Regions from separate parts of the Mesorhizobium sp. M0051 genome, predicted to be linked through region 2. Evidence: predicted binding sites of a transcription regulator. Region 2 holds the regulator's gene; each other region holds the start of a gene.
What was found. Region 2 encodes PhoB, which activates phosphate uptake and scavenging genes when phosphate is short. Its sites were predicted from a motif close to TGTCATNNANCTGTCAT; they were not measured.

Region 1 (6,008 bases), on a different contig from region 2:
CAGAGATGACGGCACTGCGCGACAAGGCCGGCAGCTTCGTCACCGGCTTCCGTTACCGCGACCGCATGGAAGGCATTCCGGTTCATGACGAGCAAGGTACTCATGACCGGCCGCATGACCTTTATTGCCAGTACACGCCGGCGACGATCGACCCGGTTCTGGCTTCGCTCGGCAGCAAGCCCTGGCTGACCGAACGGCCGGCGCTCTCCATCGTCCTGGCTGTAGACGACTCGCGCCGACATTTCGTCCTTGCCAGTGATGGGAACGAAAATCCGTACATGATAGAGTCTTTTCAATCGGCCGCCGGCTCCATGGCGATGTCGATTGTCGTTCCGAACAAGGCCACGCTCGCCAAGGCCGGACTCACTTTCGAAGAGGTGGGTCCTATCTCACCCGAACTGCTAGGCAATGTTGCAAGAAGTATCGGCAGCCGCCAAGTCTTGGCCGGCAGCATCGTGTGGAGCGACAAGGACCTCGGCTGGATCGCCGATTGGCGGCTTAAAGCGGACGGGAAGACCTATCATTGGCAAGTGCGCGGCGTTAGTTTCGATGAAGCGTTTCGTGTCGCCATGCGGGGTGCTGCTCAGATCCTTTCGGGCAATGGATCGCCTTGACAGGCCGTGCTGCCCTCCGGGCGATCTGCTGGCACAAACGTGTCGCATTGGTCAGCGGCAAGGGCTCGTGATAAAAGCCGCCGATCTGGAGTTTTGGCGATGAACAAATTCACCCCCGCAAAGCCAGCCGGCGCTCGCAGCGTCGACGACATCACCGGCAGCCGCCGCTTGCGCCGCATGCGCAAGGCCGACTGGTCGCGCCGTCTGGTGCAGGAGAACAGGCTCTCGGTCGATGATCTGATCTGGCCGATCTTCGTCGTTGACGGCAGACAAGTGCGCGAGCCGATCGCCGCCATGCCGGGCGTCTTCCGGTTGTCGATCGATCTCGCGGTCAAGGAGGCCGAACGCGCGGCAAAGCTCGGTATTCCCGCACTCGCCACCTTCCCGAATGTCGACATCTCGCTGCGCGACCAGACCGGCTCGCACATCCTCGACCCCAACAACGTCATCAACCGCGCCACCCGCGCGATCAAGGACGCGGTGCCGGAGATCGGCATCATCACCGACGCCGCGCTCGACCCGTTCACCAGCCACGGCCATGACGGCATCCTGCGCGACGGCATCGTCGTCAACGACGAGACGGTGGAACAGGTGACCGCCGCGGCCGTCATCCAGGCGGCGGCCGGCGCCGACATCATCGCACCGTCCGACATGATGGACGGCCGCATCGGCGCTATCCGCGACGCGCTGGACGCCAACGGTTTCCAGGACGTGGCGATCATGTCCTACGCGACTAAGTTCGCCTCGGCCTTCTACGGCCCCTATCGCGAGGCGGTCGGCACCGCCGGCCTGCTCAAGGGCGACAAGAAGACCTATTACATCGACCATGCCAATTCCGACGAGGCGGTGCGCGAGGCCGAACAGGACGTCGCGGAAGGCGCCGACATGCTGATGGTCAAGCCCGGCCTGCCCTATCTCGACATCATCCGGCGGCTGAAGGACGAATTCCAGATGCCGACCTTCGCCTACCAGGTGTCCGGCGAATATTCGATGATCAAGGCCGCTGCCGCCAATGGCTGGATCGATGGCGAGAAGGCGATGCTTGAAAGCCTGCTGGCCTTCAAGCGCGCCGGCTGCGACGGCATCCTCACCTACTTCGCCCCCGAAGTGGCGAAGCTGTTGAAGGGATAGACCGCTAAGTCGTTTTGGAATTTTAACGCAATCCGTTAGAATGAATTCATGAGCAGGAATGAGGTCATAGAGCGGTTGCAGAGAAATGCAGATGCCATCAAAGGCATGGGCGCGACTTCGCTTTATCTCTTCGGATCGACTTTGCGGGGCGACGCAGGGCCCGACAGCGATCTCGACCTCTTCATCGATTATGATCCTGCAAGGCACTTTTCGCTGATCGATCTGGTCGGCATCAAGCAATTTCTTGAAGAGAAGATGTCAGCGGAGATCGATATCACCACCCGTGACAGCCTTAATCCCATGTTGAAGGCCGATATCGAACGATCTGCTGTGCGCATATTCTGATGGCAGTGCGCCGGATCGACCGATTCTAGCCGAAATCATAGAAGCCTTGTACGGCATCGCAGCTGCCACCGCAGGCAACATTTTGCGTCACGAATATCACAAGCCCTCCGGAAGGATAGTGTGGGCTGTAGTGACCGACAGCCTGCCGCCACTACGTCTTGCTGTCGAACGCATGCTCGAAGCATCGCGGCGCCAATAATTGTGGCCAGCAGCCAGGCTGCGGGGGCATCCTGTTTCGAGTCGGGGAAGTGTGAGATTTATCTCGTCATACGCTATCGCATCCAGAAGGAGCATTTTTGCGCAACGTGACCGCCGGATCTTTCTTGTCTGCACATGTAACTACCGCGTGTAACTAGCGCGGCAGCAACGACCGGTTCTCGCCAGCGAGGCCGCTGGCTTGTCTTCAGAGCCGACAGTCCGATCGTCGCCCTAGAATACCATTTGCACTTCACAATCAGTTTGCTATAAGAAAACTGATTGTGAAGTGCAACTGGTTATTGAGAGGAGGCTCGCATGCCCAAACTTCGTGTCAACGCTTTCACCCTATCGCTCGACGGCTATGGCGCCGGTCCCGATCAGGATCTGCAAAATCCGCTCGGCGTCGGTGGGGAATCCTTGCACAAGTGGTTTGTCGACACTCGCACCTTCCGTGAGATGGTGCTCGGACAAGATGGCGGCACCACCGATATAAACGAGGCGTTCGCGGCGCGCAGTTTCGAGAATGTCGGCGCATGGATCCTCGGCCGCAACATGTTCGGACCGATCCGCGGCGAATGGCCCGATGACAGCTGGAAGGGCTGGTGGGGCGATAACCCGCCCTACCATGTGCCGGTTTTCGTGTTGACCCATCACAAGCGCGAACCGATCGTCATGGAGGGCGGCACGACCTTCTATTTCATCACCGACGGCATCCATTCGGCACTTGAACAGGCAAAAGCAGCGGCTAATGGCAAGGACGTGCGGGTGGGCGGCGGCGTCGCCACCATCCAGCAATATCTCCAGGAGAAGCTGATCGATGAGATGCATCTGGCGATCGCGCCGGTGCTGCTCGGTACGGGCGAGAACCTTTTTGGCGGCCTGGACATGGTCAAGCTCGGCTATGTCTGCAGCGAGCAAGTTGCGACGCCGCTCGCCACGCACGTCACCATTAAGCGGGCTTAGGTGGAGAGCCAATCTCCCCCTATCTCAATACTTCTCCGGCACGTAGAGTTCGCGCGGTAGCGTCTGGCGCTCGTATTCGGGGTTGAAGACGCGCTCGGGCAGCGTGATCTCCTCGTGCGGCACCTCCTCATATGGCATTTGCTTGAGCAGGTGGTCGATGCAGTTCAGCCGCGCCCGCTTCTTGTCGTTGCCCTCGACGATGAACCAAGGGGCTTCCGGGATGTTGGTCCGGATGAAAGTTTCTTCCTTGGCCTTGGTGTACTGTTCCCAGCGCACACGCGACTGCAGGTCCATCGGCGACAGTTTCCACTGCTTCATGGGATCGTGGATGCGCATCAGAAAGCGCATCTGCTGTTCCTCGTCGGTGATCGAGAACCAGTATTTGACGACGGTGATGCCCGAGCGGACCAGCATGCGCTCGAACTCCGGCACGTCGCGGAAGAATTCTTCGACCTGATCGGGCTGGGCAAAGCCCATTACCCGTTCGACGCCCGAGCGGTTGTACCAGGAGCGGTCGAACAGCACGATTTCGCCGCCGGCCGGCAGATGCGGGACATAACGCTGGAAATACCATTGCGACTTCTCGCGCTCGGTCGGCGCCGGCAGTGCCACGACACGGCAGATGCGCGGGTTGAGCCGCTGGGTGATGCGCTTGATGACGCCGCCCTTGCCGGCCGAATCGCGTCCCTCGAAGATCACCACCAGCTTTTTCTTGTGGTAGGCGACCCAGGACTGCAGCTTGATCAGTTCGGACTGCAAGGTGATCAAGTCGCGAAAATACTGCATGCGTTCAATCGAGGGCGGATGCGCGTTCTTGTAGATCTTGGCGATCTCCATCGACAGCGCCGGCTCCGATATTTCGAGCTCATAGTCCTCGTCGAGCGTGTCGGCGAGCTCGGCTTCAAGCCAGTCCCTGGCAGGAGAATTCTGCTTTAGCTCGGTCATATCAGTTGCTCCGCTTGCAAGCTCTGTCGGTCCACGTCGGCGCCCCTAGTTGCTGGCTTGCGTCTCGGAGCGGCAACACCTGAGCCGACTTCAATATAGGCCGGCAATGACGGTTTTATTGCAGCCTGGAACGTGACGTCGCCGCTGCAAATCCCGTGAGGCATGATCGATCCGTCGTCGTGGCATGGCGACAAGCCGCTCAAATTGTCCTACAAATAGCAGTCACATTCGGGGCACCCCTCCCCAGCCCCTTTCCCAATGCAATCACGAGGATCTGACATGGAATACCGCACTCTCGGCCGTTCCGGCTTGAAGGTTTCGACGCTGACCATGGGCACCATGACTTTCGGCGGCGCCGGCGCGTTTTCGGCGGTCGGCAAGACCGACCTCGACGAGGCGCGCCGGATGATCGACCTCTGCATCGATGCCGGCATCAACGTCATCGACACCGCCAATGTCTATTCGAACGGCATTTCGGAAGAGATCATTGGCGAAGCCCTCGGCGGCAAGCGCAAGGGCGACGTGTTGATCGCATCGAAGGCACGGATGCGGATCGGCAAAGGTCCCAACGATGAGGGCCTGTCGCGCCATCACCTGATCCGCGAATGCGAGAAGAGCCTGAAGCGGCTCAAGACCGACGTCATCGACATCTACTTCCTGCACGAATGGGATGGCGTGACGCCGCTGGAAGAAACCATCGCCGCGCTCGACACGCTGGTTGCCCAGGGCAAGATCCGTTATGTCGGCTGTTCCAACTATTCCGGCTGGCAGGTGATGAAGGCGCTCGGCATCAGCGACAGCCATCACCAGCCGCGCTTCGTCACCCAGCAGATCCACTACACGCTGGAAGCGCGCGAGGCGGAGTATGAATTGCTGCCGATTTCCGTCGACCAGGGGCTGGGCGTTCTGGTCTGGAGCCCGCTTGCCGGCGGATTGCTGTCCGGCAAATACCGCCGCGACAGCCCCACCGCCCGCCAGCTCGCCGGCTGGTCCGAACCGCCGATCCGCGACGAGGACCGGCTGTGGCGGATCGTCGACGTGCTTGTCGAGATCGGCACGCAGCGCGGTGTGTCGGCGGCGCAGGTGGCACTGGCCTGGCTGCTCGGCCGGCCGGCGGTCAGTTCGCTGGTGATCGGCGGCAGGACCGAAGCGCAGTTCAGGGACAACATCGCGGCGGCGAGCCTGGTGCTCACCGGCGACGAACGCGGTCGCCTCGACGCGGTCAGCCGGCCGCCCTTGCTCTATCCCTACTGGCACCAGCAGCTGACGGCAAAGGACCGCTTCGGCCCCGCCGATCTGGTGATTGACCGAAGCGGCATCTGACGAGCGAAATTCGGCGCCAAAGCCCGCGACGCTCTAACTCTGGATAAAGCGCCAGACCTCGGGATCAGGCTCGATCTGGCCGCTGAGGACAAAATATTTGTAGAGCACGAGCAGCGAGATCGCCTGCTCGTGCTGCTGGTTGGAGAATTGGCGGCAATAGGCATTTGCCGCTGCGATAATGCGTTGCGCCTCGGCCGGGTGTCGTTCGAAATAACGCACCTTATCGGCGACATCGGCGAAATCCGGGTCGAGCGGCACATAGTGGACACCAGCCTCAAGTTGCCTTTCCGCAAACCATGTCTCGTATGTCGGCGGCGGCATCAGGCAGAGCGAATTCGAATTCAGGATCCATTTGAGGTTGGTCGCCACGTCGTTGCCTTCGATCGAGACAATGTAGCGGTAAAGCAGCTGCTGGCTGACGCTGAGAAAAGGCTTGCTGTATTCGGCCGGCGCGTTTGGCTTGTGCGAGCCGGCGTCGCAGAACGGCAA
Region 2 (6,008 bases):
AGCAGGCCATAGGTGTGGAAACCGTCAGTGTCCGCAACGTTCACGGTGGACGAAACCTTCGTGTGCTCTCCCGTCTCATTGGTGTGCGCTGTCATGAAAAGCGTGTTCGGATCCTGACCGCGCGTTTCGACGACGTCCAGCTCCGGCGGCCACGATCCGTCTTCCGGAAGCAGCCAGAAGGCCGGCCAGGCTCCGGCCGTTTCGGGCAGGTCCGCCCGCATTTCGAAATAGCCGTAGGTTTGCGCGAAGGTGTCGTGGGTCGTCAGTATCCCCGATGTGTATTCGTAGTTGTTGATCAGAGGCTTGATGTCCTCCGGCGCCTGCGCGGCGGTGATGGTGAGGACGCCGTTTTCAACGCTGAACGGGTGGACGGAACTCGTCGGCCCGTAATTGGCGTCGATATACCATTGCAACTCGCCATTGCTGCTCAATGTGCTGCCGTTCGGCGCGCCCCACGAGAAATTGGAATTCCACGTGCCGTCCTGCCCGTCCCGAAGGCTCAGCGTGTTGAATTCGTCGGAGAAGGACAGCGTCATTCCGGACTTGTCTATCGGCAGTTCGAACTGGGTGGGCTGCAACTTGTCGATGGTCGTATTCTTGAACACCAGGATCTCGTCAGATCCGAGGTTCAGCATCACGTTCGATTCCACCTGAACCATCTGCGAACGGACGGCGTCGAACGAAGTGAAGTCATAGCCGTTAAGGCGCACCACATCGGTCGCACCGAAATCGAAGATAAGATCGCTCCCATTTCCTTTGGAGATGGCGAAAGTGTCGGCGCCGTCACCGCCGATCAGGACATCATTTCCCTTGCCGCCATCCAGCGTCTGATGACCCGACCCGCCCTTGATGATGTTGTCCAACGCATTTCCGAACGCATATCGATTGGCGCCGGTAACGACCAGGTTCTCGAAATTGTCGGGGAGCTTGTAGCTCATCCAGGTGTCGATCGTGTCGATCCCGGCCCCGGGATCTTCGACCGCCTTATTGTTGGTGGAATAGAGGTGATAGTAGTCATCGCCGGCGCCACCGTACATCGTGACATAGACGCCGGTGTCTCCCCAGAAGGAGTCGTTGCCTGAAGTGCCATGCAGTTCGGCCCCGGCTCCGGTTGCCGAGAACCAATGACTGGACGCGCCGGTGTAGGGAAGAGGAATACCTTTGGCGTTTAAGACCGTGCTCATCAGAAATCCTTCCTCTTTAGTGTCCGACCTGGTCAAATCATTCGGCGCAGCGTCCGGCGACCGCTTTCAAAGCAACGTTGCAACGAACGAGATCGTTCCCGCGGAATCATCATCAGATCCAAGATCGTATTGACTATTCGGAGCACATACAATCAATAAAGAAGAGGGAAACTCGCTCTTAGTCGGATGCAATTTTTAATAAAATTGCGAATTTATGCGAAACCACATCCTCTAGCGGGCACATAGCCATATTAGTTCAAATTGTTTCTTGAGGCGCGCGACTTTGATCGGAGGTCTGCGGGCAAGATAGCAATGTGACCAACTAAAGTGTCACGGGCCGTGCTTCCTGCGGCCAGCCTGGCAGAAAAGCGAATTGGGAGATCGGAAGGCAATCGCCAGCCAGTCAAGGTACGCGCGAGCCCGCGACCGCGAAGGGCAGTTTAGACTTCGATGCCGCCTGCTTGAATGTCTGCCATCGCGTGGCCATTGGCGACGACCTGCTGATCGAATTTGAACCTTGGTTCCGATCTATCGGCTAGTCTTCCCTGATCGCGTAGCCTGCGCCCCGAATGGTGCGGATGACGTCGGGCATGCGGCCGTTGTTGACGGCTTTGCGCAGCCGCCCGACATGCACGTCTACCGTGCGTTCGTCGATGTAGATCGTTTCGCCCCAGACGTTGTCGAGCAGCTGGCTGCGCGAGAACACGCGGCCGGGATGGCGCATCATGAATTCGAGCAGGCGGAATTCGGTCGGCCCGAGCCGGATCTCGCTCTTCTTGCGATAGACCCGGTGCGATTCTCGATCGAGCACGATGTCGCCGACCTTCAGCACGCTGGACAGCAGTTCCGGCTTGGCACGGCGCAGCAGCGCCTTGACCCTGGCCATGAACTCCGGTGTCGAAAACGGCTTTACCAGATAATCGTCGGCGCCGGTCGAGAGGCCCCGCACGCGATCGCTCTCCTCGCCGCGCGCGGTCAGCATGATGATCGGCAGCCGCTCGGTCTCGGGACGCATTCGCAGGCGCCGGCAGAGTTCGATGCCGGAGACCGCCGGTACCATCCAGTCGAGCACCAGAAGGTCAGGCACGTTCTCCTGCAGCCGGATCTCGGCCTCGTCGCCGCGCGTCACGACCTCGACCTGATAGCCCTCGGACTCCAGATTGTAACGGAGCAGCACGCCTAGCGGCTCCTCGTCCTCCACCACCATGATGCGTGGCGCGATCATCGGCTGGTTACCCCTGTCGTCATGCCGCGGGCGCGGACATTGTCGTCTCGTCCTGTTTCGGACGATTGGCCGGCAGCTGCGTGCCGGTCAAAACATAATAGGCATTTTCCGCGATGTTGGTGACATGGTCGCCGATGCGCTCGAGGTTCTTGGCGCAGAACAAAAGATGCGTGCACGCGGTGATGTTGCGCGGGTCTTCCATCATATAGGTGAGAAGCTCGCGGAACACGGAGGTGTATTTGACGTCGATGCGTTCGTCGTCGGCACGCAGTTTCGCCAGCGCGGCGGCGTCACGCGCCGCATATTCCTCGATGACGCCCTGCACCTGGATCAGCACCAGTTGTGCCATTCCATCGATCGAGTGCGAAAGGTCGCGCGGCGTGACGCTGAGGCCGACAGTGCCGACACGCTTGGCGATGTTCTTGGCAAGGTCGCCGATGCGTTCGAGATCGCCGGCCATGCGGATAGAACCGACGACATGGCGCAGATCATCGGCCATCGGCTGCCGCTTGGCGATCAGCGTGATTGCGCGGTCGTCGAGCTCGCGCTGGCGCGCGTCCATGATCGCATCATCGGAGACGACGCGCTGTGCCAAGGCGTTGTCGGAATTCAAGAGCGCCTTGGTCGCACCGCCGACCATCGAGCTGGCGAGATCGCCCATGTCGCTGATGAGCTTGCTGATCTGACCGAGATCCTCGTCGAAAGAAGCGACTGTATGTTCGCTCATGATCCTGTTCCTCGTATGCCTGAGCTCAGCCGAAGCGGCCGGTGATGTAGTCCTGCGTGCGCTTCTCGCGGGGCGACGTGAATATCCTCTCCGTGCGGTCGAACTCGACCAGCTCGCCCAGATACATGAAGGCCGTCTGCTTCGATACGCGCGCCGCCTGCTGCATGTTGTGGGTGACGATGACGATCGTGTAATCGGCTTGCAACTCGTCGATGAGCTCCTCGATCTTGGCGGTCGACAGCGGGTCGAGCGCCGAAGCGGGCTCGTCGAGCAGGATGACTTCCGGCTTCACCGCTACGGTGCGGGCGATGCAGAGCCGCTGCTGCTGACCGCCGGAGAGGCTGAGGCCGCTGGCGTCAAGCTTGTCCTTGACCTCGGTCCAGAGTGCCGCGCGCTTCAGCGCCTGCTCGACGCGGCCGTCCATCTCCGACTTGTTCAGCTTCTCGTAGAGCCTGATGCCGAACGCGATGTTTTCATAGATCGACATCGGAAATGGCGTCGGCTTCTGGAACACCATGCCGATCTTGGTGCGCAGCAGGTTGAGGTCCTGCGAGCGGTCGAGAACGTTCTGGCCGTCGAGCAGCACCTGACCTTCGGCCGTCTGCTTGGGATAGAGCTCGTAGATGCGGTTGAAGACGCGCAGCAGCGTCGACTTCCCGCAGCCCGAAGGCCCGATGAAGGCGGTGACGCTGCGCTCCGGCAAGGACAGCGTAATGTCCTTCAGCGCCTTCGATTGGCCGTAGTAGAAGTTGAGGTTCTTGACCTCGATCTTGGCCTTGGCGGTGGCCTCGGCGGCGATCGTCATGTCTGGAGACAACATCTGGCTCATTTGTCCTCTCTGCGTCCGGTCAGGCTGCGCGCAACGATGCTGAGCGCAAGAACCGTCAATGTGATGATGAGTGCGCCGGTCCATGCCAGTTGCTGCCATTCCTCGTAGGGGCTGAGAGCGAACTGGAAGATGGTGACAGGCAGGCTGGCCATCGGCGCGTTGAGATTGCTCGACCAGAACTGGTTGTTGAGCGCCGTGAAGAGCAGTGGTGCCGTCTCGCCGGAGATACGGGCGATCGACAGCAATATGCCGGTGACAATGCCCGATAGCGCGGCGCGGTAGGCGACCGACTTGATGACCACCCAGCGCGGTGCGCCGATCGCGGTGCCGGCTTCGCGCAAGGCGTTCGGCACCAAATTGAGCATGTCTTCGGTGGTGCGTACCACCACCGGAATGACGAGGATGGTGAGCGCGACAGCACCGGCGATTGCCGAGAAATGCCCCATCGGCCGCACCATAAGTTCGTAGACGAACAGGCCGATGATGATCGACGGCGCCGACAGCAGGATGTCGTTGATGAAGCGCACCACGGTGGTCAGCCTGGAAAAGCGACCGTATTCGGCCATGTAGGTGCCGGCCAGCACTCCGATCGGCGTGCCGACGATGACGGCGATGATCGTCATGACCACGCTGCCATAGATGGCGTTGAGCAGGCCGCCGGCGTCGCCGGGAGGCGGCGTCATCTGCGTGAAGACGTCAAGGGACAGGCCGGCCGCGCCCTTGTAGACCAGCGCGCCGAGGATGAGCGCCAGCCAGGCAAGTCCGATGCCCGCCGCGGTGACACACAGCGTCATCATCACGGCATTCTTCCTCTTGCGGCTCTGGTGAAGCGATGTGGCTGTCGACATCGGTCAGGCTCCGGTGCGGGCGTCGATGCGCATCAGCATGTAGCGGGCGATGGCAAGGATCAGGAAGGTGATGACGAACAGGATCAGGCCGAGCGCCACCAGCGAAGAGGTGTAGAGGTCGCCGACGGCTTCGGTGAACTCATTGGCGATGGTCGCGGAGATCGTCGTTGCCGGCGCGAACAGCGAGGTTGAGATGCGGTGCGCGTTTCCGATGACGAAGGTGACCGCCATGGTTTCGCCCAGCGCGCGGCCAAGGCCGAGCATGACGCCGCCCATGATGCCGATCCTCGTGTAGGGAATGACGACGCGGCGGGTCACTTCCCAGGTCGTGCAGCCGATGCCGTAGGCCGATTCCTTTAGCACCGGCGGTACCGTGTCGAAGACGTCCTTGGTGATCGAGGTGATGAAGGGCAGCACCATGATGGCGAGGATCAGCGACGAGGTCAGCAGGCCGATGCCATAGGGCGGACCGGCAAACAGGCTGCCAAGGCCGGGAATGCCGTGGAACACGCCGATGATGAAGGGCTGCACGGTCGTCTGCAGGAACGGCGCCAGCACGAACAGGCCCCAGATGCCGTAAATGATCGAGGGGATGCCGGCCAGCAGTTCCACCGCCATGCCGATCGGCCGCCGCAGCGGGCGCGGGCAAAGCTCGGTGAGAAAGATGGCGATGCCGATGCCGAGCGGCACGGCGATCAGGATGGCGATGGCCGACGTGATGATGGTGCCGTAGATCGGTGCCAGCGCGCCGAATTTCTCCGTCACCGGATTCCAGCTTTCGCTGGTCAGGAAAGAGAAGCCGAAGGTCGACAGGGCTTGCCAGGATCCGGCAAACAGCGAGATCGCGACGCCGCCAAGCAGGACCAGCACCAATATGGCGGCGGCCCGAGTCATCCCGTGGAAGATTGCGTCGGTCAGCGCGAATCGTCTGACGATCGCGTCGCGCGAACCTCGAATGGCTGGCAAGGCTTCCTGGACAGCGCTCATGTGAAGCTCGGCTCTTTGAGTTGAGGGAAAGGAGCGCCGCGCTGCGGCGCTCCTTCGAAGGATGTTACTCGCCTGCGAAGACCGGCTTCCCGTCGGCCTGGATGTCGGCCTTCCAGGAGGTCTTGATCAAGTCGACGACGCTGTCGGGGATCGAGACATAGTCGAGCGCCTTGGCGGTATCCTTGCCGTCCTTGTAGGCCCAAGCGAA
Region 3 (6,008 bases), on a different contig from region 2:
AATGCCTTGCCCGTCATCGGCATCGGCATCGTTTCGACCTATGCCAATTCTATCGCCGCTAGCCTGGCCTTCGCTGGCATGATTGTCATTTTTGCGGTGGTGGCGCTGGCCTTCGGGCTGAAACACAGGCGTTGAGACGAGGCAGCGCTCGGGCTCAGCGGTTCGGCATTTCGGGCGCCATGTTGGCGCGCTGGCGCGGCACGCCGAGCCCGGTATCCGGTGGCTCGCCGGCAGCCGGCCTGTTCTCGATCATGTGCAAGGTCCGCCAGCCGCCGAAGCGGTAGTAGGCGGCCGCCAGAACCAGCGAGGTGATCGAGCCGGCCGGAAAACTCCACCACAGCGCCTCCTCACCGAACACGCCGCGCATGAAATAGGCAAAGCCCGTGCGCACGACCAGCACCGAGAACACCAGGATGATCAGCGGCGGCATCACGGCGCCCGTGGCGCGCACCGTGGCAAACAGCACGATGGTGATACCGAACAGGATGAACGACCACGACGCGATGGTGTTGACGTGGCTAGCGATATCGATCGCAGCACTATCGCTGCTCAGGAACAGGCTCAGCACCGGGCGGTCGAAAACGGAAAGCACGGCAACCAGTGCGCCCGTCAGGACCAGGTTGAAGCCGACTCCGGAGGCGGCGATGCGGCCGATCCGGTCCCAGCGCCCGGCGCCGACATTCTGCGCCGCCATCGAGGAAACCGCGGCGCCGATGGCGAGCGCCGGCATCTGGATGTAGGTCCATAGCTGCGCGGCGATGCCGTAGGCAGCGGCGACCTGCGAACCGTAGGAATTGACCATGCCCATCACCGTCAGTGCTGCTGCCGAGATGACGATCATCTGCAACCCCATCGGCACGCCCTTGAAGACGACGATGCGCAGCAAGGAGGGGTCGGGTCGCAGCAAAGCGAGATCGGCGCCGGCCAGCCTCAGCGGATGCTTGCGCACATAGAGCACGATGAGGATGGCGATCACGCTCACCGTCTGGCCGATCAGCGTGGACGTAGCGGAGCCGGCGATTCCGAGTTCGGGAAACGGCCCTATGCCGCGGATGAGCAGCGGGTTGAGGACGATGTCGAGGACAACGGCCAGCGCCATGAAGAAGAAGGGCGTGCGTGAATCGCCGGCACCGCGCAGCACGGTCATGACGAAGGACAGAAGGTTCATCATCGGCACGGCCACGAAGATGATGCGCAGGTAGGAGCGGGCCAGCGGCAAGGCATCGGCCGGCGTGCCCAGCGCGCCCAGGATGGCGTCGACCCAGATCCAGCCGCAGACCGCGAACACCACAGAGACCAGGAAGAAGAAGGTGGCGCTGGTGCCGACGATGCGGCGTGCCTCCGGCAGGTCGCGGGCGCCGACCGACTGGGCCACCAGAATGGTGGCGGCCATGCCGATGCCGAACACCGTGCCGAGGATCAGGAACAGGACGAGGTTTGCATTGGAGGTGGCGGTCAGCGCCGATTCGCCGAGGAAGCGGCCGACCCAGACGGCGTTGATCGAACCGTTGAGCGATTGCAGTACGTTGGAGCCGAGCACCGGCAGTGCGAACAGCAGAAGTGTGCGTGGGATCGGGCCGCTGGTCAGGTCGCCGGTGCGCCGGCGCGTGGGCATTTTTTCGTCCATGACGGGCAACTCGGCGAAGGTTAATCTCAAGAGCGGTTCACCGTTTCACGGAAACGGCGAACCGCTCTCTCTTTGTTTCGACGCAATTCCGGACGGAAAACCGCTACGCACTTTTCCTGGAATTGCTCAAGTCCGGTCCGCGATGATTGCCGATTCACCGGGACAGGTCATGCCTTGATCTAATCATGTTCTCAAAACTTCAGGAATGGGATATTGATCCTCAATGCGTGGGGCCGCATTCCTACTAGATCTTGGATAGACCGGGGGGTTCATGTCCGATATTCCGCTGTTTTTCGAGCGCCTGAACCGGCGCGCGTTTCTCGGTGCGTCCGCCTTGGGCGCGGCATCCGTGGCTCTTTCGGCGTGCACCACGACGGACGTGGCGCCGCCGCCGGTGGCTGCACCGCCAAGCGATCCGGCTTTCGGCGATGCCGCAAGCATGTATGCGGCGCGCGTCGACGAGGGCTATCAATTGCCGGCAATCCCGGTCGCCAAGCTCGATCCGAAGTTCGTGCGTCAGATCGTGTCCGACCCGACCGGAGAGAGACCCGGCACGATCGTCGTCGATACCTCCGAGCACTTCCTCTATCTGGTGGGCGACGGCGGCAAGGCTATCCGCTACGGCGTCAGCCTCGGCAAGGCCGGTTTCGGATGGACCGGCAGTGCCGTGGTTCAGGCGCGGAAAAAGTGGCCGGTCTGGACACCGCCGCCGGAAATGATCGTGCGCCGGCCGGAATTGGCGAAATACAAGGACGGCATGCCGCCAGGCCCGCAGAGCCCGCTCGGCGCCCGCGCGCTGTATCTGTTCCGGGACGGCAAGGACACGATGTACCGTCTGCACGGCACGCCGGAGTGGGATTCCATCGGCAAGAACGCATCGTCGGGCTGTGTGCGCTTCATGAACCAGGACATCATCGACCTTTACGGCCGCGTCAACGGCGTCGCGCCGGTCTTCGTGCGTCCCAATCTGTCGGCTGCTGGCAAGATCATGGCCGTTTCGAGCAGGACCGCCGAGCCGATCGATGCGGGCGTGCCAAGGGACGCGGAGATGTTGAAGTAAGCCGTCACGATCCCTCAGGCGGACGCGCTCGGCGCGCCCGCCCTTGTGTCGTCGTTACTTCTTGGCCAGGCCCGGCAGCGTCACCTGATAGACCAGGAACATGGTGTCGACATCGGCGCCGTCCTCGGCCTTGTAGGGCGCGCCGACCTGGAAGCCGTCCTGAGCGAGGAAGTCGTTATCGTTGGCGATGAACAGGAAATAGTCGTCGGGCAGCTTTGGATCGAGCACGCTGACCACCGACATCGCCTCCCACTTCTCCGACAGGTTGTTCTTGTCGTTCGGCGCGCCATTGTGCAGGCCGAAGCGGCCGAGTTCGGCACTGTCGTTGATATCGATGAACGGCGTCAGCTTTGCCGGCGTCACCGACGGGTCGAGCACGCCCTTGGGCGCCAGCGGCTTGTCGGCGGCATCGAAGGCGCCGCCTGCAATATCGGTCGCGGCCGAGACGTCGACGACGAAGATCTGGCGCACCAGCGAGGTGTCGCCTTTCACGCCCTGACCGTTGCCGCCGTCGCGCGCCAGCATCAGGAAGGCCTGATCCGATAACGCCACGATCTCGCTTTGCGCGGCGATCTTGGTCTTGCCCTTGGCATCCTTGAACACCGGCAGCGGCACGACATATTCATGCGCCAGCTTGAGATGGGCGAGGTCGGAAGCGTCATAGACCAGCGCCCTGGTGTTCTGGCGGGTCGAGGGCGAATCGCCGCCATCCTGCCGGGGCGCCGACTGCAGCACGGCGATCAGGAACTTGCCGTCGGGCGTCATCGCCATGCCTTCGAGGCCCTGGTTGTTCTGGCGGCCGGTATCGGGATCCTTCGGATCGGGCTCGGCCGCACCCGGGCCGGGATTGTCGGAGGCGAAGTTCGGGGCGCCGTGGCGCATCGGCACGAGGGCGGCGGGCGGCTGGGTCGCCGACAGCAGATGTCCGTCGGCGGAGAACCGGTAGATGTTGGGGCCGTATTCGTCCGAGATGAACATGGTGCCGTCGGGCAGGCGCGCGATCGCCTCGTTGTCGAGCGCCAGCTTGCCGTTGGCTTCGGGCAGGATCGGCATGTCGCCGCTTGCCGCGCGCACGCCGTTGAGTGGATCGAGGCCGGTGGCATCGGCACCCTTGTCGTCGGTGAGAAGCATGGTGTCGGCAAGCGTTGCCTTGACGCCCGTCTGCTCCTGGCCGGCAGCCGGTGCGGCGCGCAATGCGGTCGGCGTGAATTCGATGCCGATCGTGTTGAGGCGCGGCCGGTAGTCGGTGGTGCCGACGACATTGTAACCGCGGTCCGGCAGCAGCCACAGCGAGCCCTTGTAGCCGCTCGCATCACGCGTCCAGCTGGTGGTATCGATCGACATGCCGGAGCCCGAGCCGAAGGTCTCGCCGAACTTGTCGCGCTGGGCGGCCGGGATGCGGCCGACGCCGACCAGTCCCTTGTTGACGAGGCCGCCGATCGTCGCTGTGCTGTCGGCGAGCGCCGGCGTCAAGGCGGCGAACAAGGCCAGCGCGACGCCGAGCGACGCGGTTCGGTGCAGGTGTTTCATGGATGAACCTCTTTGTGACAGATGTGCCGAAGCGGCCGCGCAGGACGAAAAACTGAAAGAGATGCAACATCGATGATGCCGCGCGCTCCCGAAACGCGGTCTACGGCGCGAACATGATGCTTGCGTGACAGCGCACGATGCATGCCTGCCGTCTTTTCTACCTGACGACAAAAACGTGCGATTGGCGGAAAGAATTGATCACGTCGTCAGGGCCTGGTCGACGACCGACATCTCGAATGCGAAGGCCGCGCACGAGACTCGTCATTCCCGGATATTCATGGAATTGGCCGAGGCGGGCGAGAAGCCGGTCGATCGAAACGCGTTTATCGGACCGCGCAGCATCAATCGCTGTCGCGCGCCACCAGCTCCAGCGGCCAGACCTCACGCATGATCCGCGGACCATCCGGGCCGGCGAAGGCGGGCAGCGACGCCAGCAGCATTTCGGCGAGCCGCTGTCCCATCGGCTCCAGCGCCGGGCGGAAGGCGGTCAATGCCGGCGAAAAGTAGCGGCAGAGCGGGGTGTCGACGATGACGGTCACCGCCATGTCGTGACCCGGCCTGATGCCCATCTCGGCCAGCGCCTTGCAGCCGCCAAGCGCCATCGCGTCATTGTTGAAGATGATGGCGGTCGGCGGGTTCTTGGACCGCATCACCTGCGGCGTCACTTCGTAGCCGGCGGCCTCGTTGATGAAGCCGGACGCAATCAACTCCGGGTCGACCTCGATGCCATGCCGCCGCAAAGCCTTGCGGTAGCCGGCCAGGAACAGATAGCCGAAATTGAGGTCGAGCGACGGGCGGATGGCGGCGATGCGGCGGTGGCCGCGCGCCACGAGGCGGTCGACCGCATCGGCTCCGGCCTTTTCGAAATCGAGGTCGAGGGAAGGGTAGGACTTGGTTCCGGAGCGGCTGCGCCCGAGCGTGGCGAATGGGAAACCGACCTGGGTGAGATAGTCGATGCGCTCGTCTTCGCGCCGCGTCCAGGCCAGCACCACCGCATCGGCCCGGCGCGTCTCGACGACACGGCGCAGGCGCTCTTGCTGATAGTCGCCCGGAGCGCCCATGACCACGATCAGGTCGAGCCCGCTTTCGGCGAGCCTTGCCTGCAGCCCGATCAGGAGCGGAATGAAGAACGGCTCGCCATATTGCTGGTCGCCCGGATGCGGCTGCATCATGAAGGCGATCGAATGGGTGGCGCCTTGCCGCAAGCTGCGGCCGGATTGGTTCGGCGAGTAGTTGAGTGTCCTGGCCGCTTCGAGCACGCGTTGGCGCGTGTCGGCATTGACGTCGGCACGGCCGTTAAGGGCGCGCGACACCGTGCCGATCGAAATGTTCAGGTGACGGGCAAGGTCGTGAATGCTGGATGCCAAGTGACTGTTCTCCCCCTTGCCTGGCTAGCACCGGCAGCCGTGCAGGCCAAGACGACAAGACGATTTTCGCGAGCGGCCAATTGACATTCTACGCCTTCGGGTGTGTTCTCGTAAACGTTTACGGAAAAACGTTTACGGCCATGCCGTGAATGCCGTGACGATCGGTCTGGAGGGACCGAGAGGGAGGAGCACTGGATGGTCAATGTCGTCCTGGTCGGTTGCGGAGCCATGAGCAAGGCCTGGCTCGATGCCGCGCGGCAGATCGACCGGCTCGCCATTGTCGGCCTTGTCGACCTCGACGCCGACAGGGCGCGAGCGAGGGCGCACGAATACGATCTCACCGGTGCCGTCATTGGAACCGATCTCGACGCCGTGCTCGACCAGACCCGGCCTGACGCAGTATTCGACGTGGTGGTTCCCGCCG
Region 4 (6,008 bases), on a different contig from region 2:
AGCAACCGCAGCTCACCCGCTTGATGGTTCTCCCTCCGAGTGGCGGGCTCTCAAGATCATTCGGGGACCCCGAGGTTTGCTGCTAAGATTGGCGGTCGCGTTACCGCCGGCGCCGGCCGACGTCACTTTTCTCCGCTCCATCTAGGCGGTCGAGCAGCTTTCTGAATCGGTCAGGGATATCGGCCTCGGTGCGGAAGGCGGGCAAGGTGCGCATAAAGCGGTTGACCGCCTCGGCGCCAAACTGGCGTCTGACCTCGGCGGCGAGCCGTTCCGTCTTCTCAGCCTTTTTGCGGGTCGTCATCTCAAAATCCTATGTCGGCTTCGAAACTCCTCCAGCAAGAGAATGGTTCCAGCATCACGCATTTGTGGCAAGCAATGCCAGCGCTTAGGGTAAAATTTGAATTAAGATCGAAATGTCATGGGTCATTGTGCGGGCTTGGCCGACGACGTCCACAATCGCTTACCCCTTGATTTTTGGCCGCCAAACCTCGATATCGGGCTCAAAATCCATATCATTCGAGATTGACGGGAAATGGCGATGAGCGACCAGGCAAAAGACGAACGCGCGCCCGATGAAGTCGAGGCGACCGAGGCCAATGCCGAGCGCACGGAAGGCAGCATCGACGGCGACTATGAAGCCCTTGTGCGGCTGCTGAAGGAAAATGAAGAACTGAAGGACCGCGCACTGCGCGTGGCGGCCGAAATGGAAAACCTGCGTCGACGCACGGCGCGCGACGTGCACGACGCGCGCACCTATGCGGTTGCGAATTTCGCCCGAGACATGCTGTCGGTCTCTGACAATCTGCGCCGTGCGCTGGACGCGATTCCGGCCGAGGCCAAGGCCTCGGGTGACGCCGGCTTCAAGGCGCTGATCGAAGGCGTCGACTTGACCGAGCGCGCCATGCTGTCGGCGCTGGAACGGCACGGGGTCAAGAAGCTCGCCCCTGAAGGCGAGAAGTTCGATCCCAATTTCCATCAGGCGATGTTTGAAGTGCCCAATCCGGATGTTCCGGCCAACACCGTGGTCCAGGTCGTGCAGCCGGGCTATTCGATCGGCGAGCGGGTTCTGCGCCCGGCCATGGTCGGCGTCGCCAAGGGCGGTCCGAAGTTTGCCGCCGCTGAAGCGCCGGTCGAGCCGGGGCCGGTGAACGAGCAGGCTGAGAAAGACGCCTGAACGGACAAGCGAATAGGGAGTAGCGAGTAGCGAATAGGAAATACGCAAGAGTTGCTGCGCGGCTTCGTGCTATTCGCTACTCGCTATTCGCTATTCGCTACTCGCTATTCGCTACTCACTCTTTCATTGTTCACTTCATGAACCCCGTCGCGCTTCTCGACTATGCCGGTGTCGCCGTCTTCGCCGCGACCGGGGCGCTTGCGGCTTCGCGCAAACAGCTCGACATCATCGGTTTCCTGTTCCTGGCCAGCGTCACCGGGATAGGCGGCGGCACGCTTCGCGACGTCATCCTCAACCTGCCGGTTTTCTGGGTCGCCAACTCCAGCTATGTGCTGATCTGCGCCGTGGTTGCCGCGCTGGTCTTCTTCGGCGCACATCGCGTCGAATCGCGCTGGAAATGGCTGCTCTGGCTCGACGCCATCGGGCTCGCCGCCTTTTCGGTGATGGGCGCCGCCAAGGGACTGGCGATTACCGGTTCGCCGGTCGTCTCCGTCATCACCGGCGTGCTCACAGCCACCTCCGGCGGCATTCTGCGCGATCTCCTGGCCGGCGAGCCATCGGTGCTGCTCAGGCCTGAAATCTACGTCACAGCAGCCCTTGCCGGTGCCGGCCTCTATACACTTGGCGATCTTGCCGGGCTGCCACCGCTCACTTCGGACCTCGCCGGTTTTGCCGCAGCGTTCCTTGTGCGTGGCGGCGCGCTCAAATTCGGCTGGTCGTTTCCGTCCTACAAGAGCCGACCCGGCCGGCGCCCGGAAGATATTCCGTGAAGGAGCGAATAGCGAATAGGGAGTAGCGAATAGGGATAGCAGCCCGCAGGATTGCGGCGTAGTTCTCGCTATTCGCTATTCGCTATTCGCTATTCGCTATTCGCTATTCGCCATCACGCTGCGAAGCGCTGGGCTTCTCCGCCATAATAGTTGACGTAGCGGGCGCCGATTTCCTTGACCGGCATCACGACGAAGACGTCGACCGTCGAGAATTCGCGGTCGATGACGCAGCCATCGCCGATGCGGGCGCCAACGCGCAGATAGCCCTTGACCAAGGGCGGCATTGCCGCGATTGCCGCCTTGGTGTTGACCGCCTCGATCGGCATCAGGTCCATCGAGCAGTAGCGCCCGGACACCGCGCGCACATCCCAGGCCGAATTCGTTCGGCAATGGTGGGCGAGGTAGGTGAGTGCCTCGGCATGCGCCGCCGGCACCGTGCCGTGGAAGGAAGCACAACCGGTCATCACACCGATTTCGTAGTGGTTGATGTAAGCCCAGATGCCTTGCCACAATGCCTCGATAGTGCGCTTTGAGCGGTATTCCGGCAAAACGCAGGAGCGGCCGAGTTCGAGAAAACGCTGGCCGGGGTGACGGGCGATGAGCTTGGTCAGCTCGAATTCACCTTCCGAATAGAACCCTCCGGCGGTGGCCGCGATTTCTTGCCGCAGCAGCCGATAGGTGCCGACGATGCGGCGATGTTCGGGGCCGGAAAGCGTGGTGTCCAAAACCAGCAGATGGTCGCAGAGCGGGTCGAACCGGTCGGCATCACGGCGGTCATGGGTCTGGAACAGGTCTTTTCTGGCGCCAAGTTCGTCGTAGAACACCCGGTAGCGCACTTCCTGCGCGGCCGCGATCTCGGCTTCGTTGCGAGCGAGTCGCACTTCGAGATTACCTATACGGCCCAATGCTGCGCCCTTCATGACGCAATCGGCATTACGTCCGGCAAGCAGCGCGCTGCTGGCGTTCGGCCGAGTGTCACATTCCGGCATAACTGTATGCACGAGTGATTCTCCTTCGAGCCATCCCTCTTGGCACGGGGATACGGTGTAGGTGCAACAGGATTGTGACAGTACCGTGATGCGGCCTTGCGGGCAATACTTCGTCGGCTGGCGAATACGATCAACCGGCTACGTTACGTGATCGCGTGGCGCGGATTGGACGGTGAAAAACTCAGGCTGCGACGACCTGTCCCTCGACGGCATTGACCAGCGCCTCAGGGTCGAGCGGCTTGGTGACAAAGCCGCTGGCGCCATGAGCCAACACCGCATGGCGGGTCTTTTCCTGGCTGTCGGCCGACAGTACCATGATCGGCACCGGCGACATTGCGGTTTCTTCCTCATGGCGGCGGATGGCGGCAATCGCGTCCAATCCGTCCATGACCGGCATGTGCAGGTCCATCAGAACCACGTCGAAGCGGTGGTTGTGCCCGGCGCCCGTGACAGCCTCGACGGCGGCCTTGCCATTGCCGACCACTTTGACGCGATGCCCGGCCTTCAACAGCGTGGCGCGGGCCAGCATGGCGTTGATGTCATTGTCCTCGGCGATCAGCACCGACAGGCCCCGCTGTCGGTTGCTGACGGTGCGAAGCGTCGGCCCGCCACGCTTTTCCGGCTGCGGCTGGGCGAGGCTTGGGGCATGGCTGCTCAACAGCACGCGCAGAAGCGTTCCGCCACGCACCGGCCTGGCCAGGAAAGTTGCGTAGCCGCTGGCGCGGAACTCGCCGAGCATGCCGCGGTCGGTCGGCGCGATCAGCGTGATGGCCTCGCAGTGGGAAAAACCGCTGAGGCGTAGGCGCTTGAGCAGCCTTCCGTCGCTTTCTTCCATCGCCGCATCGACCAGAAGCGCATCGCAGCCGGCGGCGAAGGGGGCGGCCTGCGCGGCGGTGGTGGCGAGGTCGACCGCGCCGCCATTGGCGCGGATGGTGCGGGCGATGGCATCGGCCTCGACAGCGTTTTTCGAAAGGATCACCGCGCGCCTGCCCGAAAGCGCGTTTTGGCGGCCCTGCTGTGCCTCGGTGGCTGCTATCGCCGGGATCTCGAAGACGAACTCGGATCCCTGGCCGATCCGGCTGGACACCGAGATCGTGCCGCCCATGGCGGCCACTAGGCGTTTGGAGATGGCAAGGCCAAGACCGGCCCCGCCATGCGCACGCGTCGACGTGCCGTCGGCTTGCTCGAACTCCTCGAAAATGCGGTCCAGATCCTCATCGTGCAGGCCCGGACCGGTATCGGCGATGGTGAAGCAAATGCGGTCGGTGGTTTCGGTGCGCACACGCGCAACGCTCACCAACACGCCGCCGCTGTCGGTAAACTTGATGGCGTTGCCGATAAGGTTGAGCAGCACCTGCCTGACCCTGCCCGGATCGGCAGTGATCAACTGCGGCACGTCGGGTTCGACATAGCAGCCCAGCCCGATATCCTTGGCGAAGGCGCGCGCGGCCAGCAATTCGATGATGTTGTCGGCGATCTCGCGCACCGACATCGGCTGCGGCTCCGGGTCGAAGCGCCCGGCTTCGATCTTGGAGTAGTCGAGAAGATCCTCGATCAGGGCAAGCAATGCGCTGGCTGAGGTCGAGACGGCGCCGACATAGGTCTGCTGCTCCGGCGACAGGCTGGTGTCCGCCAGCAGCCTGGCCATGCCCATGATGCCGTTCATCGGCGTGCGAATTTCATGGCTGACGGTGGCGAGGAAGCGCGATTTGGCCTGGCTGGCGTATTCGGCCCGTTCGCGTGCGGTGATCAGCGAGGATTCGGCGCGTTTGCGGGCGGTGATGTCGCGGGCGATGGCGCGATGCGAAACGGCGCCGCTGTCCTTGTCGCGCACCGATAGTTCGATCCACGAAAACCAACGCGGGCCGCTGGGCGTATTGATGGCGACATCGGTGGAACTCAGGCATTCATGATCGGAAAAGGCGGCATCAGGGACGATGCCGACCTCGATGCCGAGTTCCGCCAGGGTCTTGCCTGCAAGGTCGCGCTGATCGGTTTCGACGAGATCGGCGAAGACCCTATTGGCATAGACGATGTAGCCGTCGCGGTTGCGATGAATGACGAGATCGCCGAGCGCATCGATCAGGCCGCGAAAGCGCTCATCACTCTCCTGCATTTCCCACATGCGATCGGCCAGCGTCTCGATCTCGGCGCGGCTGCGGGCGGTGGTTTGGTCAAGAAGGGCAGCGGTGCGGTGTTCGCTCCGCATCGAGTGCAGATGCAAGCCAATGCCGGCAAGGCCGGTTGCCAGCAATGCGACGCTGATGAAGATTGGTGCTCCGGTCAGATGCGCCAGGCCTGCCAGCACGATGATGGCGACGAAGGCCAGGAGCGGAAGCCCCTCGCGTCTGGCGGGCCCCGGCTCAGGCATCAGCGGTGGCGCGGCGACAAAGCGCCGCGCCGACGTCTGCACTGCATCGGCGTCGTTGTCAGTGTCCGCCTCTTGGCTGCCGGATTCCGCGATCATGCGAAACCCTTGCCAGACAGAGATTATGGAAAATTGCGGCGGATCGTTCGAATTTTAGCGGATGGGCCGATTTTGCCGAAGCTGCGGCAGATTTGCCATCAGGCGCAGCAATTCCGTCCGCCTTTCTCCGGCATTCGCACGGTTCACATGTCCACGACGACCCGGCCGCGGATCTTGCCGTCAACGATATCGCGCGCGGCATCGATGATGCCGTCGAACCCGATGGTCCTGGACAGGCTGGCGAGCTTCTGCAGATCGAGGTCGGTGCCGATGCGCCGCCATGCTTCGAGGCGGACGACCTTCGGCGCCATTACTGAATCGATGCCGAGCAGCGAGACGCCACGCAGGATGAAGGGGGCGACGCTGGTCGGCAGGTCCATGCCGCCGGCCAGGCCGCAGGCGGCGACCGCACCGCCATAGGATGTCATCGAAAGCACATTGGCCAGCGTGTGGCTGCCGACGGCGTCGACGCCACCAGCCCAGCGCTCCTTGGCCAGCGGCTTTGCCGGCTGGGCAAGCTCCTCGCGCGATATTACTTCGGCAGCGCCAAGGTTGATCAAATAGGGGCTTTCGGCATTGCGGCCGGTGGAAGCAATGACATGATAGCC

Region 1: a site for PhoB is predicted at 4,303-4,319, ahead of ppk2 (polyphosphate kinase 2). Genes of this name have one in related genera too.
Region 3: a site for PhoB is predicted at 4,331-4,347, ahead of NKJ90_RS15305 (esterase-like activity of phytase family protein). Genes of this name have one in related genera too.
Region 4: a site for PhoB is predicted at 2,997-3,013, ahead of olsB (l-ornithine N(alpha)-acyltransferase). Genes of this name have one in related genera too.

The regions. Positions count from the first base shown of each region.
Region 1 covers NZ_JAMYUT010000003.1:284,491-290,498, forward strand. Annotated here, with positions in the region: gene NKJ90_RS05230 (DUF2066 domain-containing protein) at 1-614, shown strand, start outside; gene hemB (porphobilinogen synthase) at 714-1,745, shown strand; gene NKJ90_RS05240 (nucleotidyltransferase family protein) at 1,794-2,090, shown strand; gene NKJ90_RS05245 (dihydrofolate reductase family protein) at 2,604-3,251, shown strand; gene ppk2 (polyphosphate kinase 2) at 3,276-4,196, opposite strand; gene NKJ90_RS05255 (aldo/keto reductase) at 4,476-5,519, shown strand; gene NKJ90_RS05260 (glycosyl transferase family 90) at 5,553-6,008, opposite strand, start outside.
Region 2 covers NZ_JAMYUT010000017.1:67,402-73,409, reverse strand. Annotated here, with positions in the region: gene eglC (endo-1,3-1,4-beta-glycanase EglC) at 1-1,184, opposite strand, end outside; gene phoB (phosphate regulon transcriptional regulator PhoB) at 1,720-2,409, opposite strand; gene phoU (phosphate signaling complex protein PhoU) at 2,429-3,136, opposite strand; gene pstB (phosphate ABC transporter ATP-binding protein PstB) at 3,162-3,965, opposite strand; gene pstA (phosphate ABC transporter permease PstA) at 3,962-4,813, opposite strand; gene pstC (phosphate ABC transporter permease subunit PstC) at 4,817-5,800, opposite strand; gene pstS (phosphate ABC transporter substrate-binding protein PstS) at 5,865-6,008, opposite strand, start outside.
Region 3 covers NZ_JAMYUT010000013.1:2,926-8,933, reverse strand. Annotated here, with positions in the region: gene NKJ90_RS15320 (MFS transporter) at 1-135, shown strand, start outside; gene NKJ90_RS15315 (MATE family efflux transporter) at 155-1,627, opposite strand; gene NKJ90_RS15310 (L,D-transpeptidase) at 1,899-2,687, shown strand; gene NKJ90_RS15305 (esterase-like activity of phytase family protein) at 2,742-4,217, opposite strand; gene NKJ90_RS15300 (LacI family DNA-binding transcriptional regulator) at 4,559-5,584, opposite strand; gene NKJ90_RS15295 (Gfo/Idh/MocA family protein) at 5,780-6,008, shown strand, end outside.
Region 4 covers NZ_JAMYUT010000001.1:278,914-284,921, reverse strand. Annotated here, with positions in the region: gene NKJ90_RS01385 (hypothetical protein) at 101-301, opposite strand; gene grpE (nucleotide exchange factor GrpE) at 539-1,174, shown strand; gene NKJ90_RS01375 (trimeric intracellular cation channel family protein) at 1,312-1,944, shown strand; gene olsB (l-ornithine N(alpha)-acyltransferase) at 2,058-2,933, opposite strand; gene NKJ90_RS01365 (ATP-binding protein) at 3,115-5,400, opposite strand; gene acuI (acrylyl-CoA reductase (NADPH)) at 5,544-6,008, opposite strand, start outside.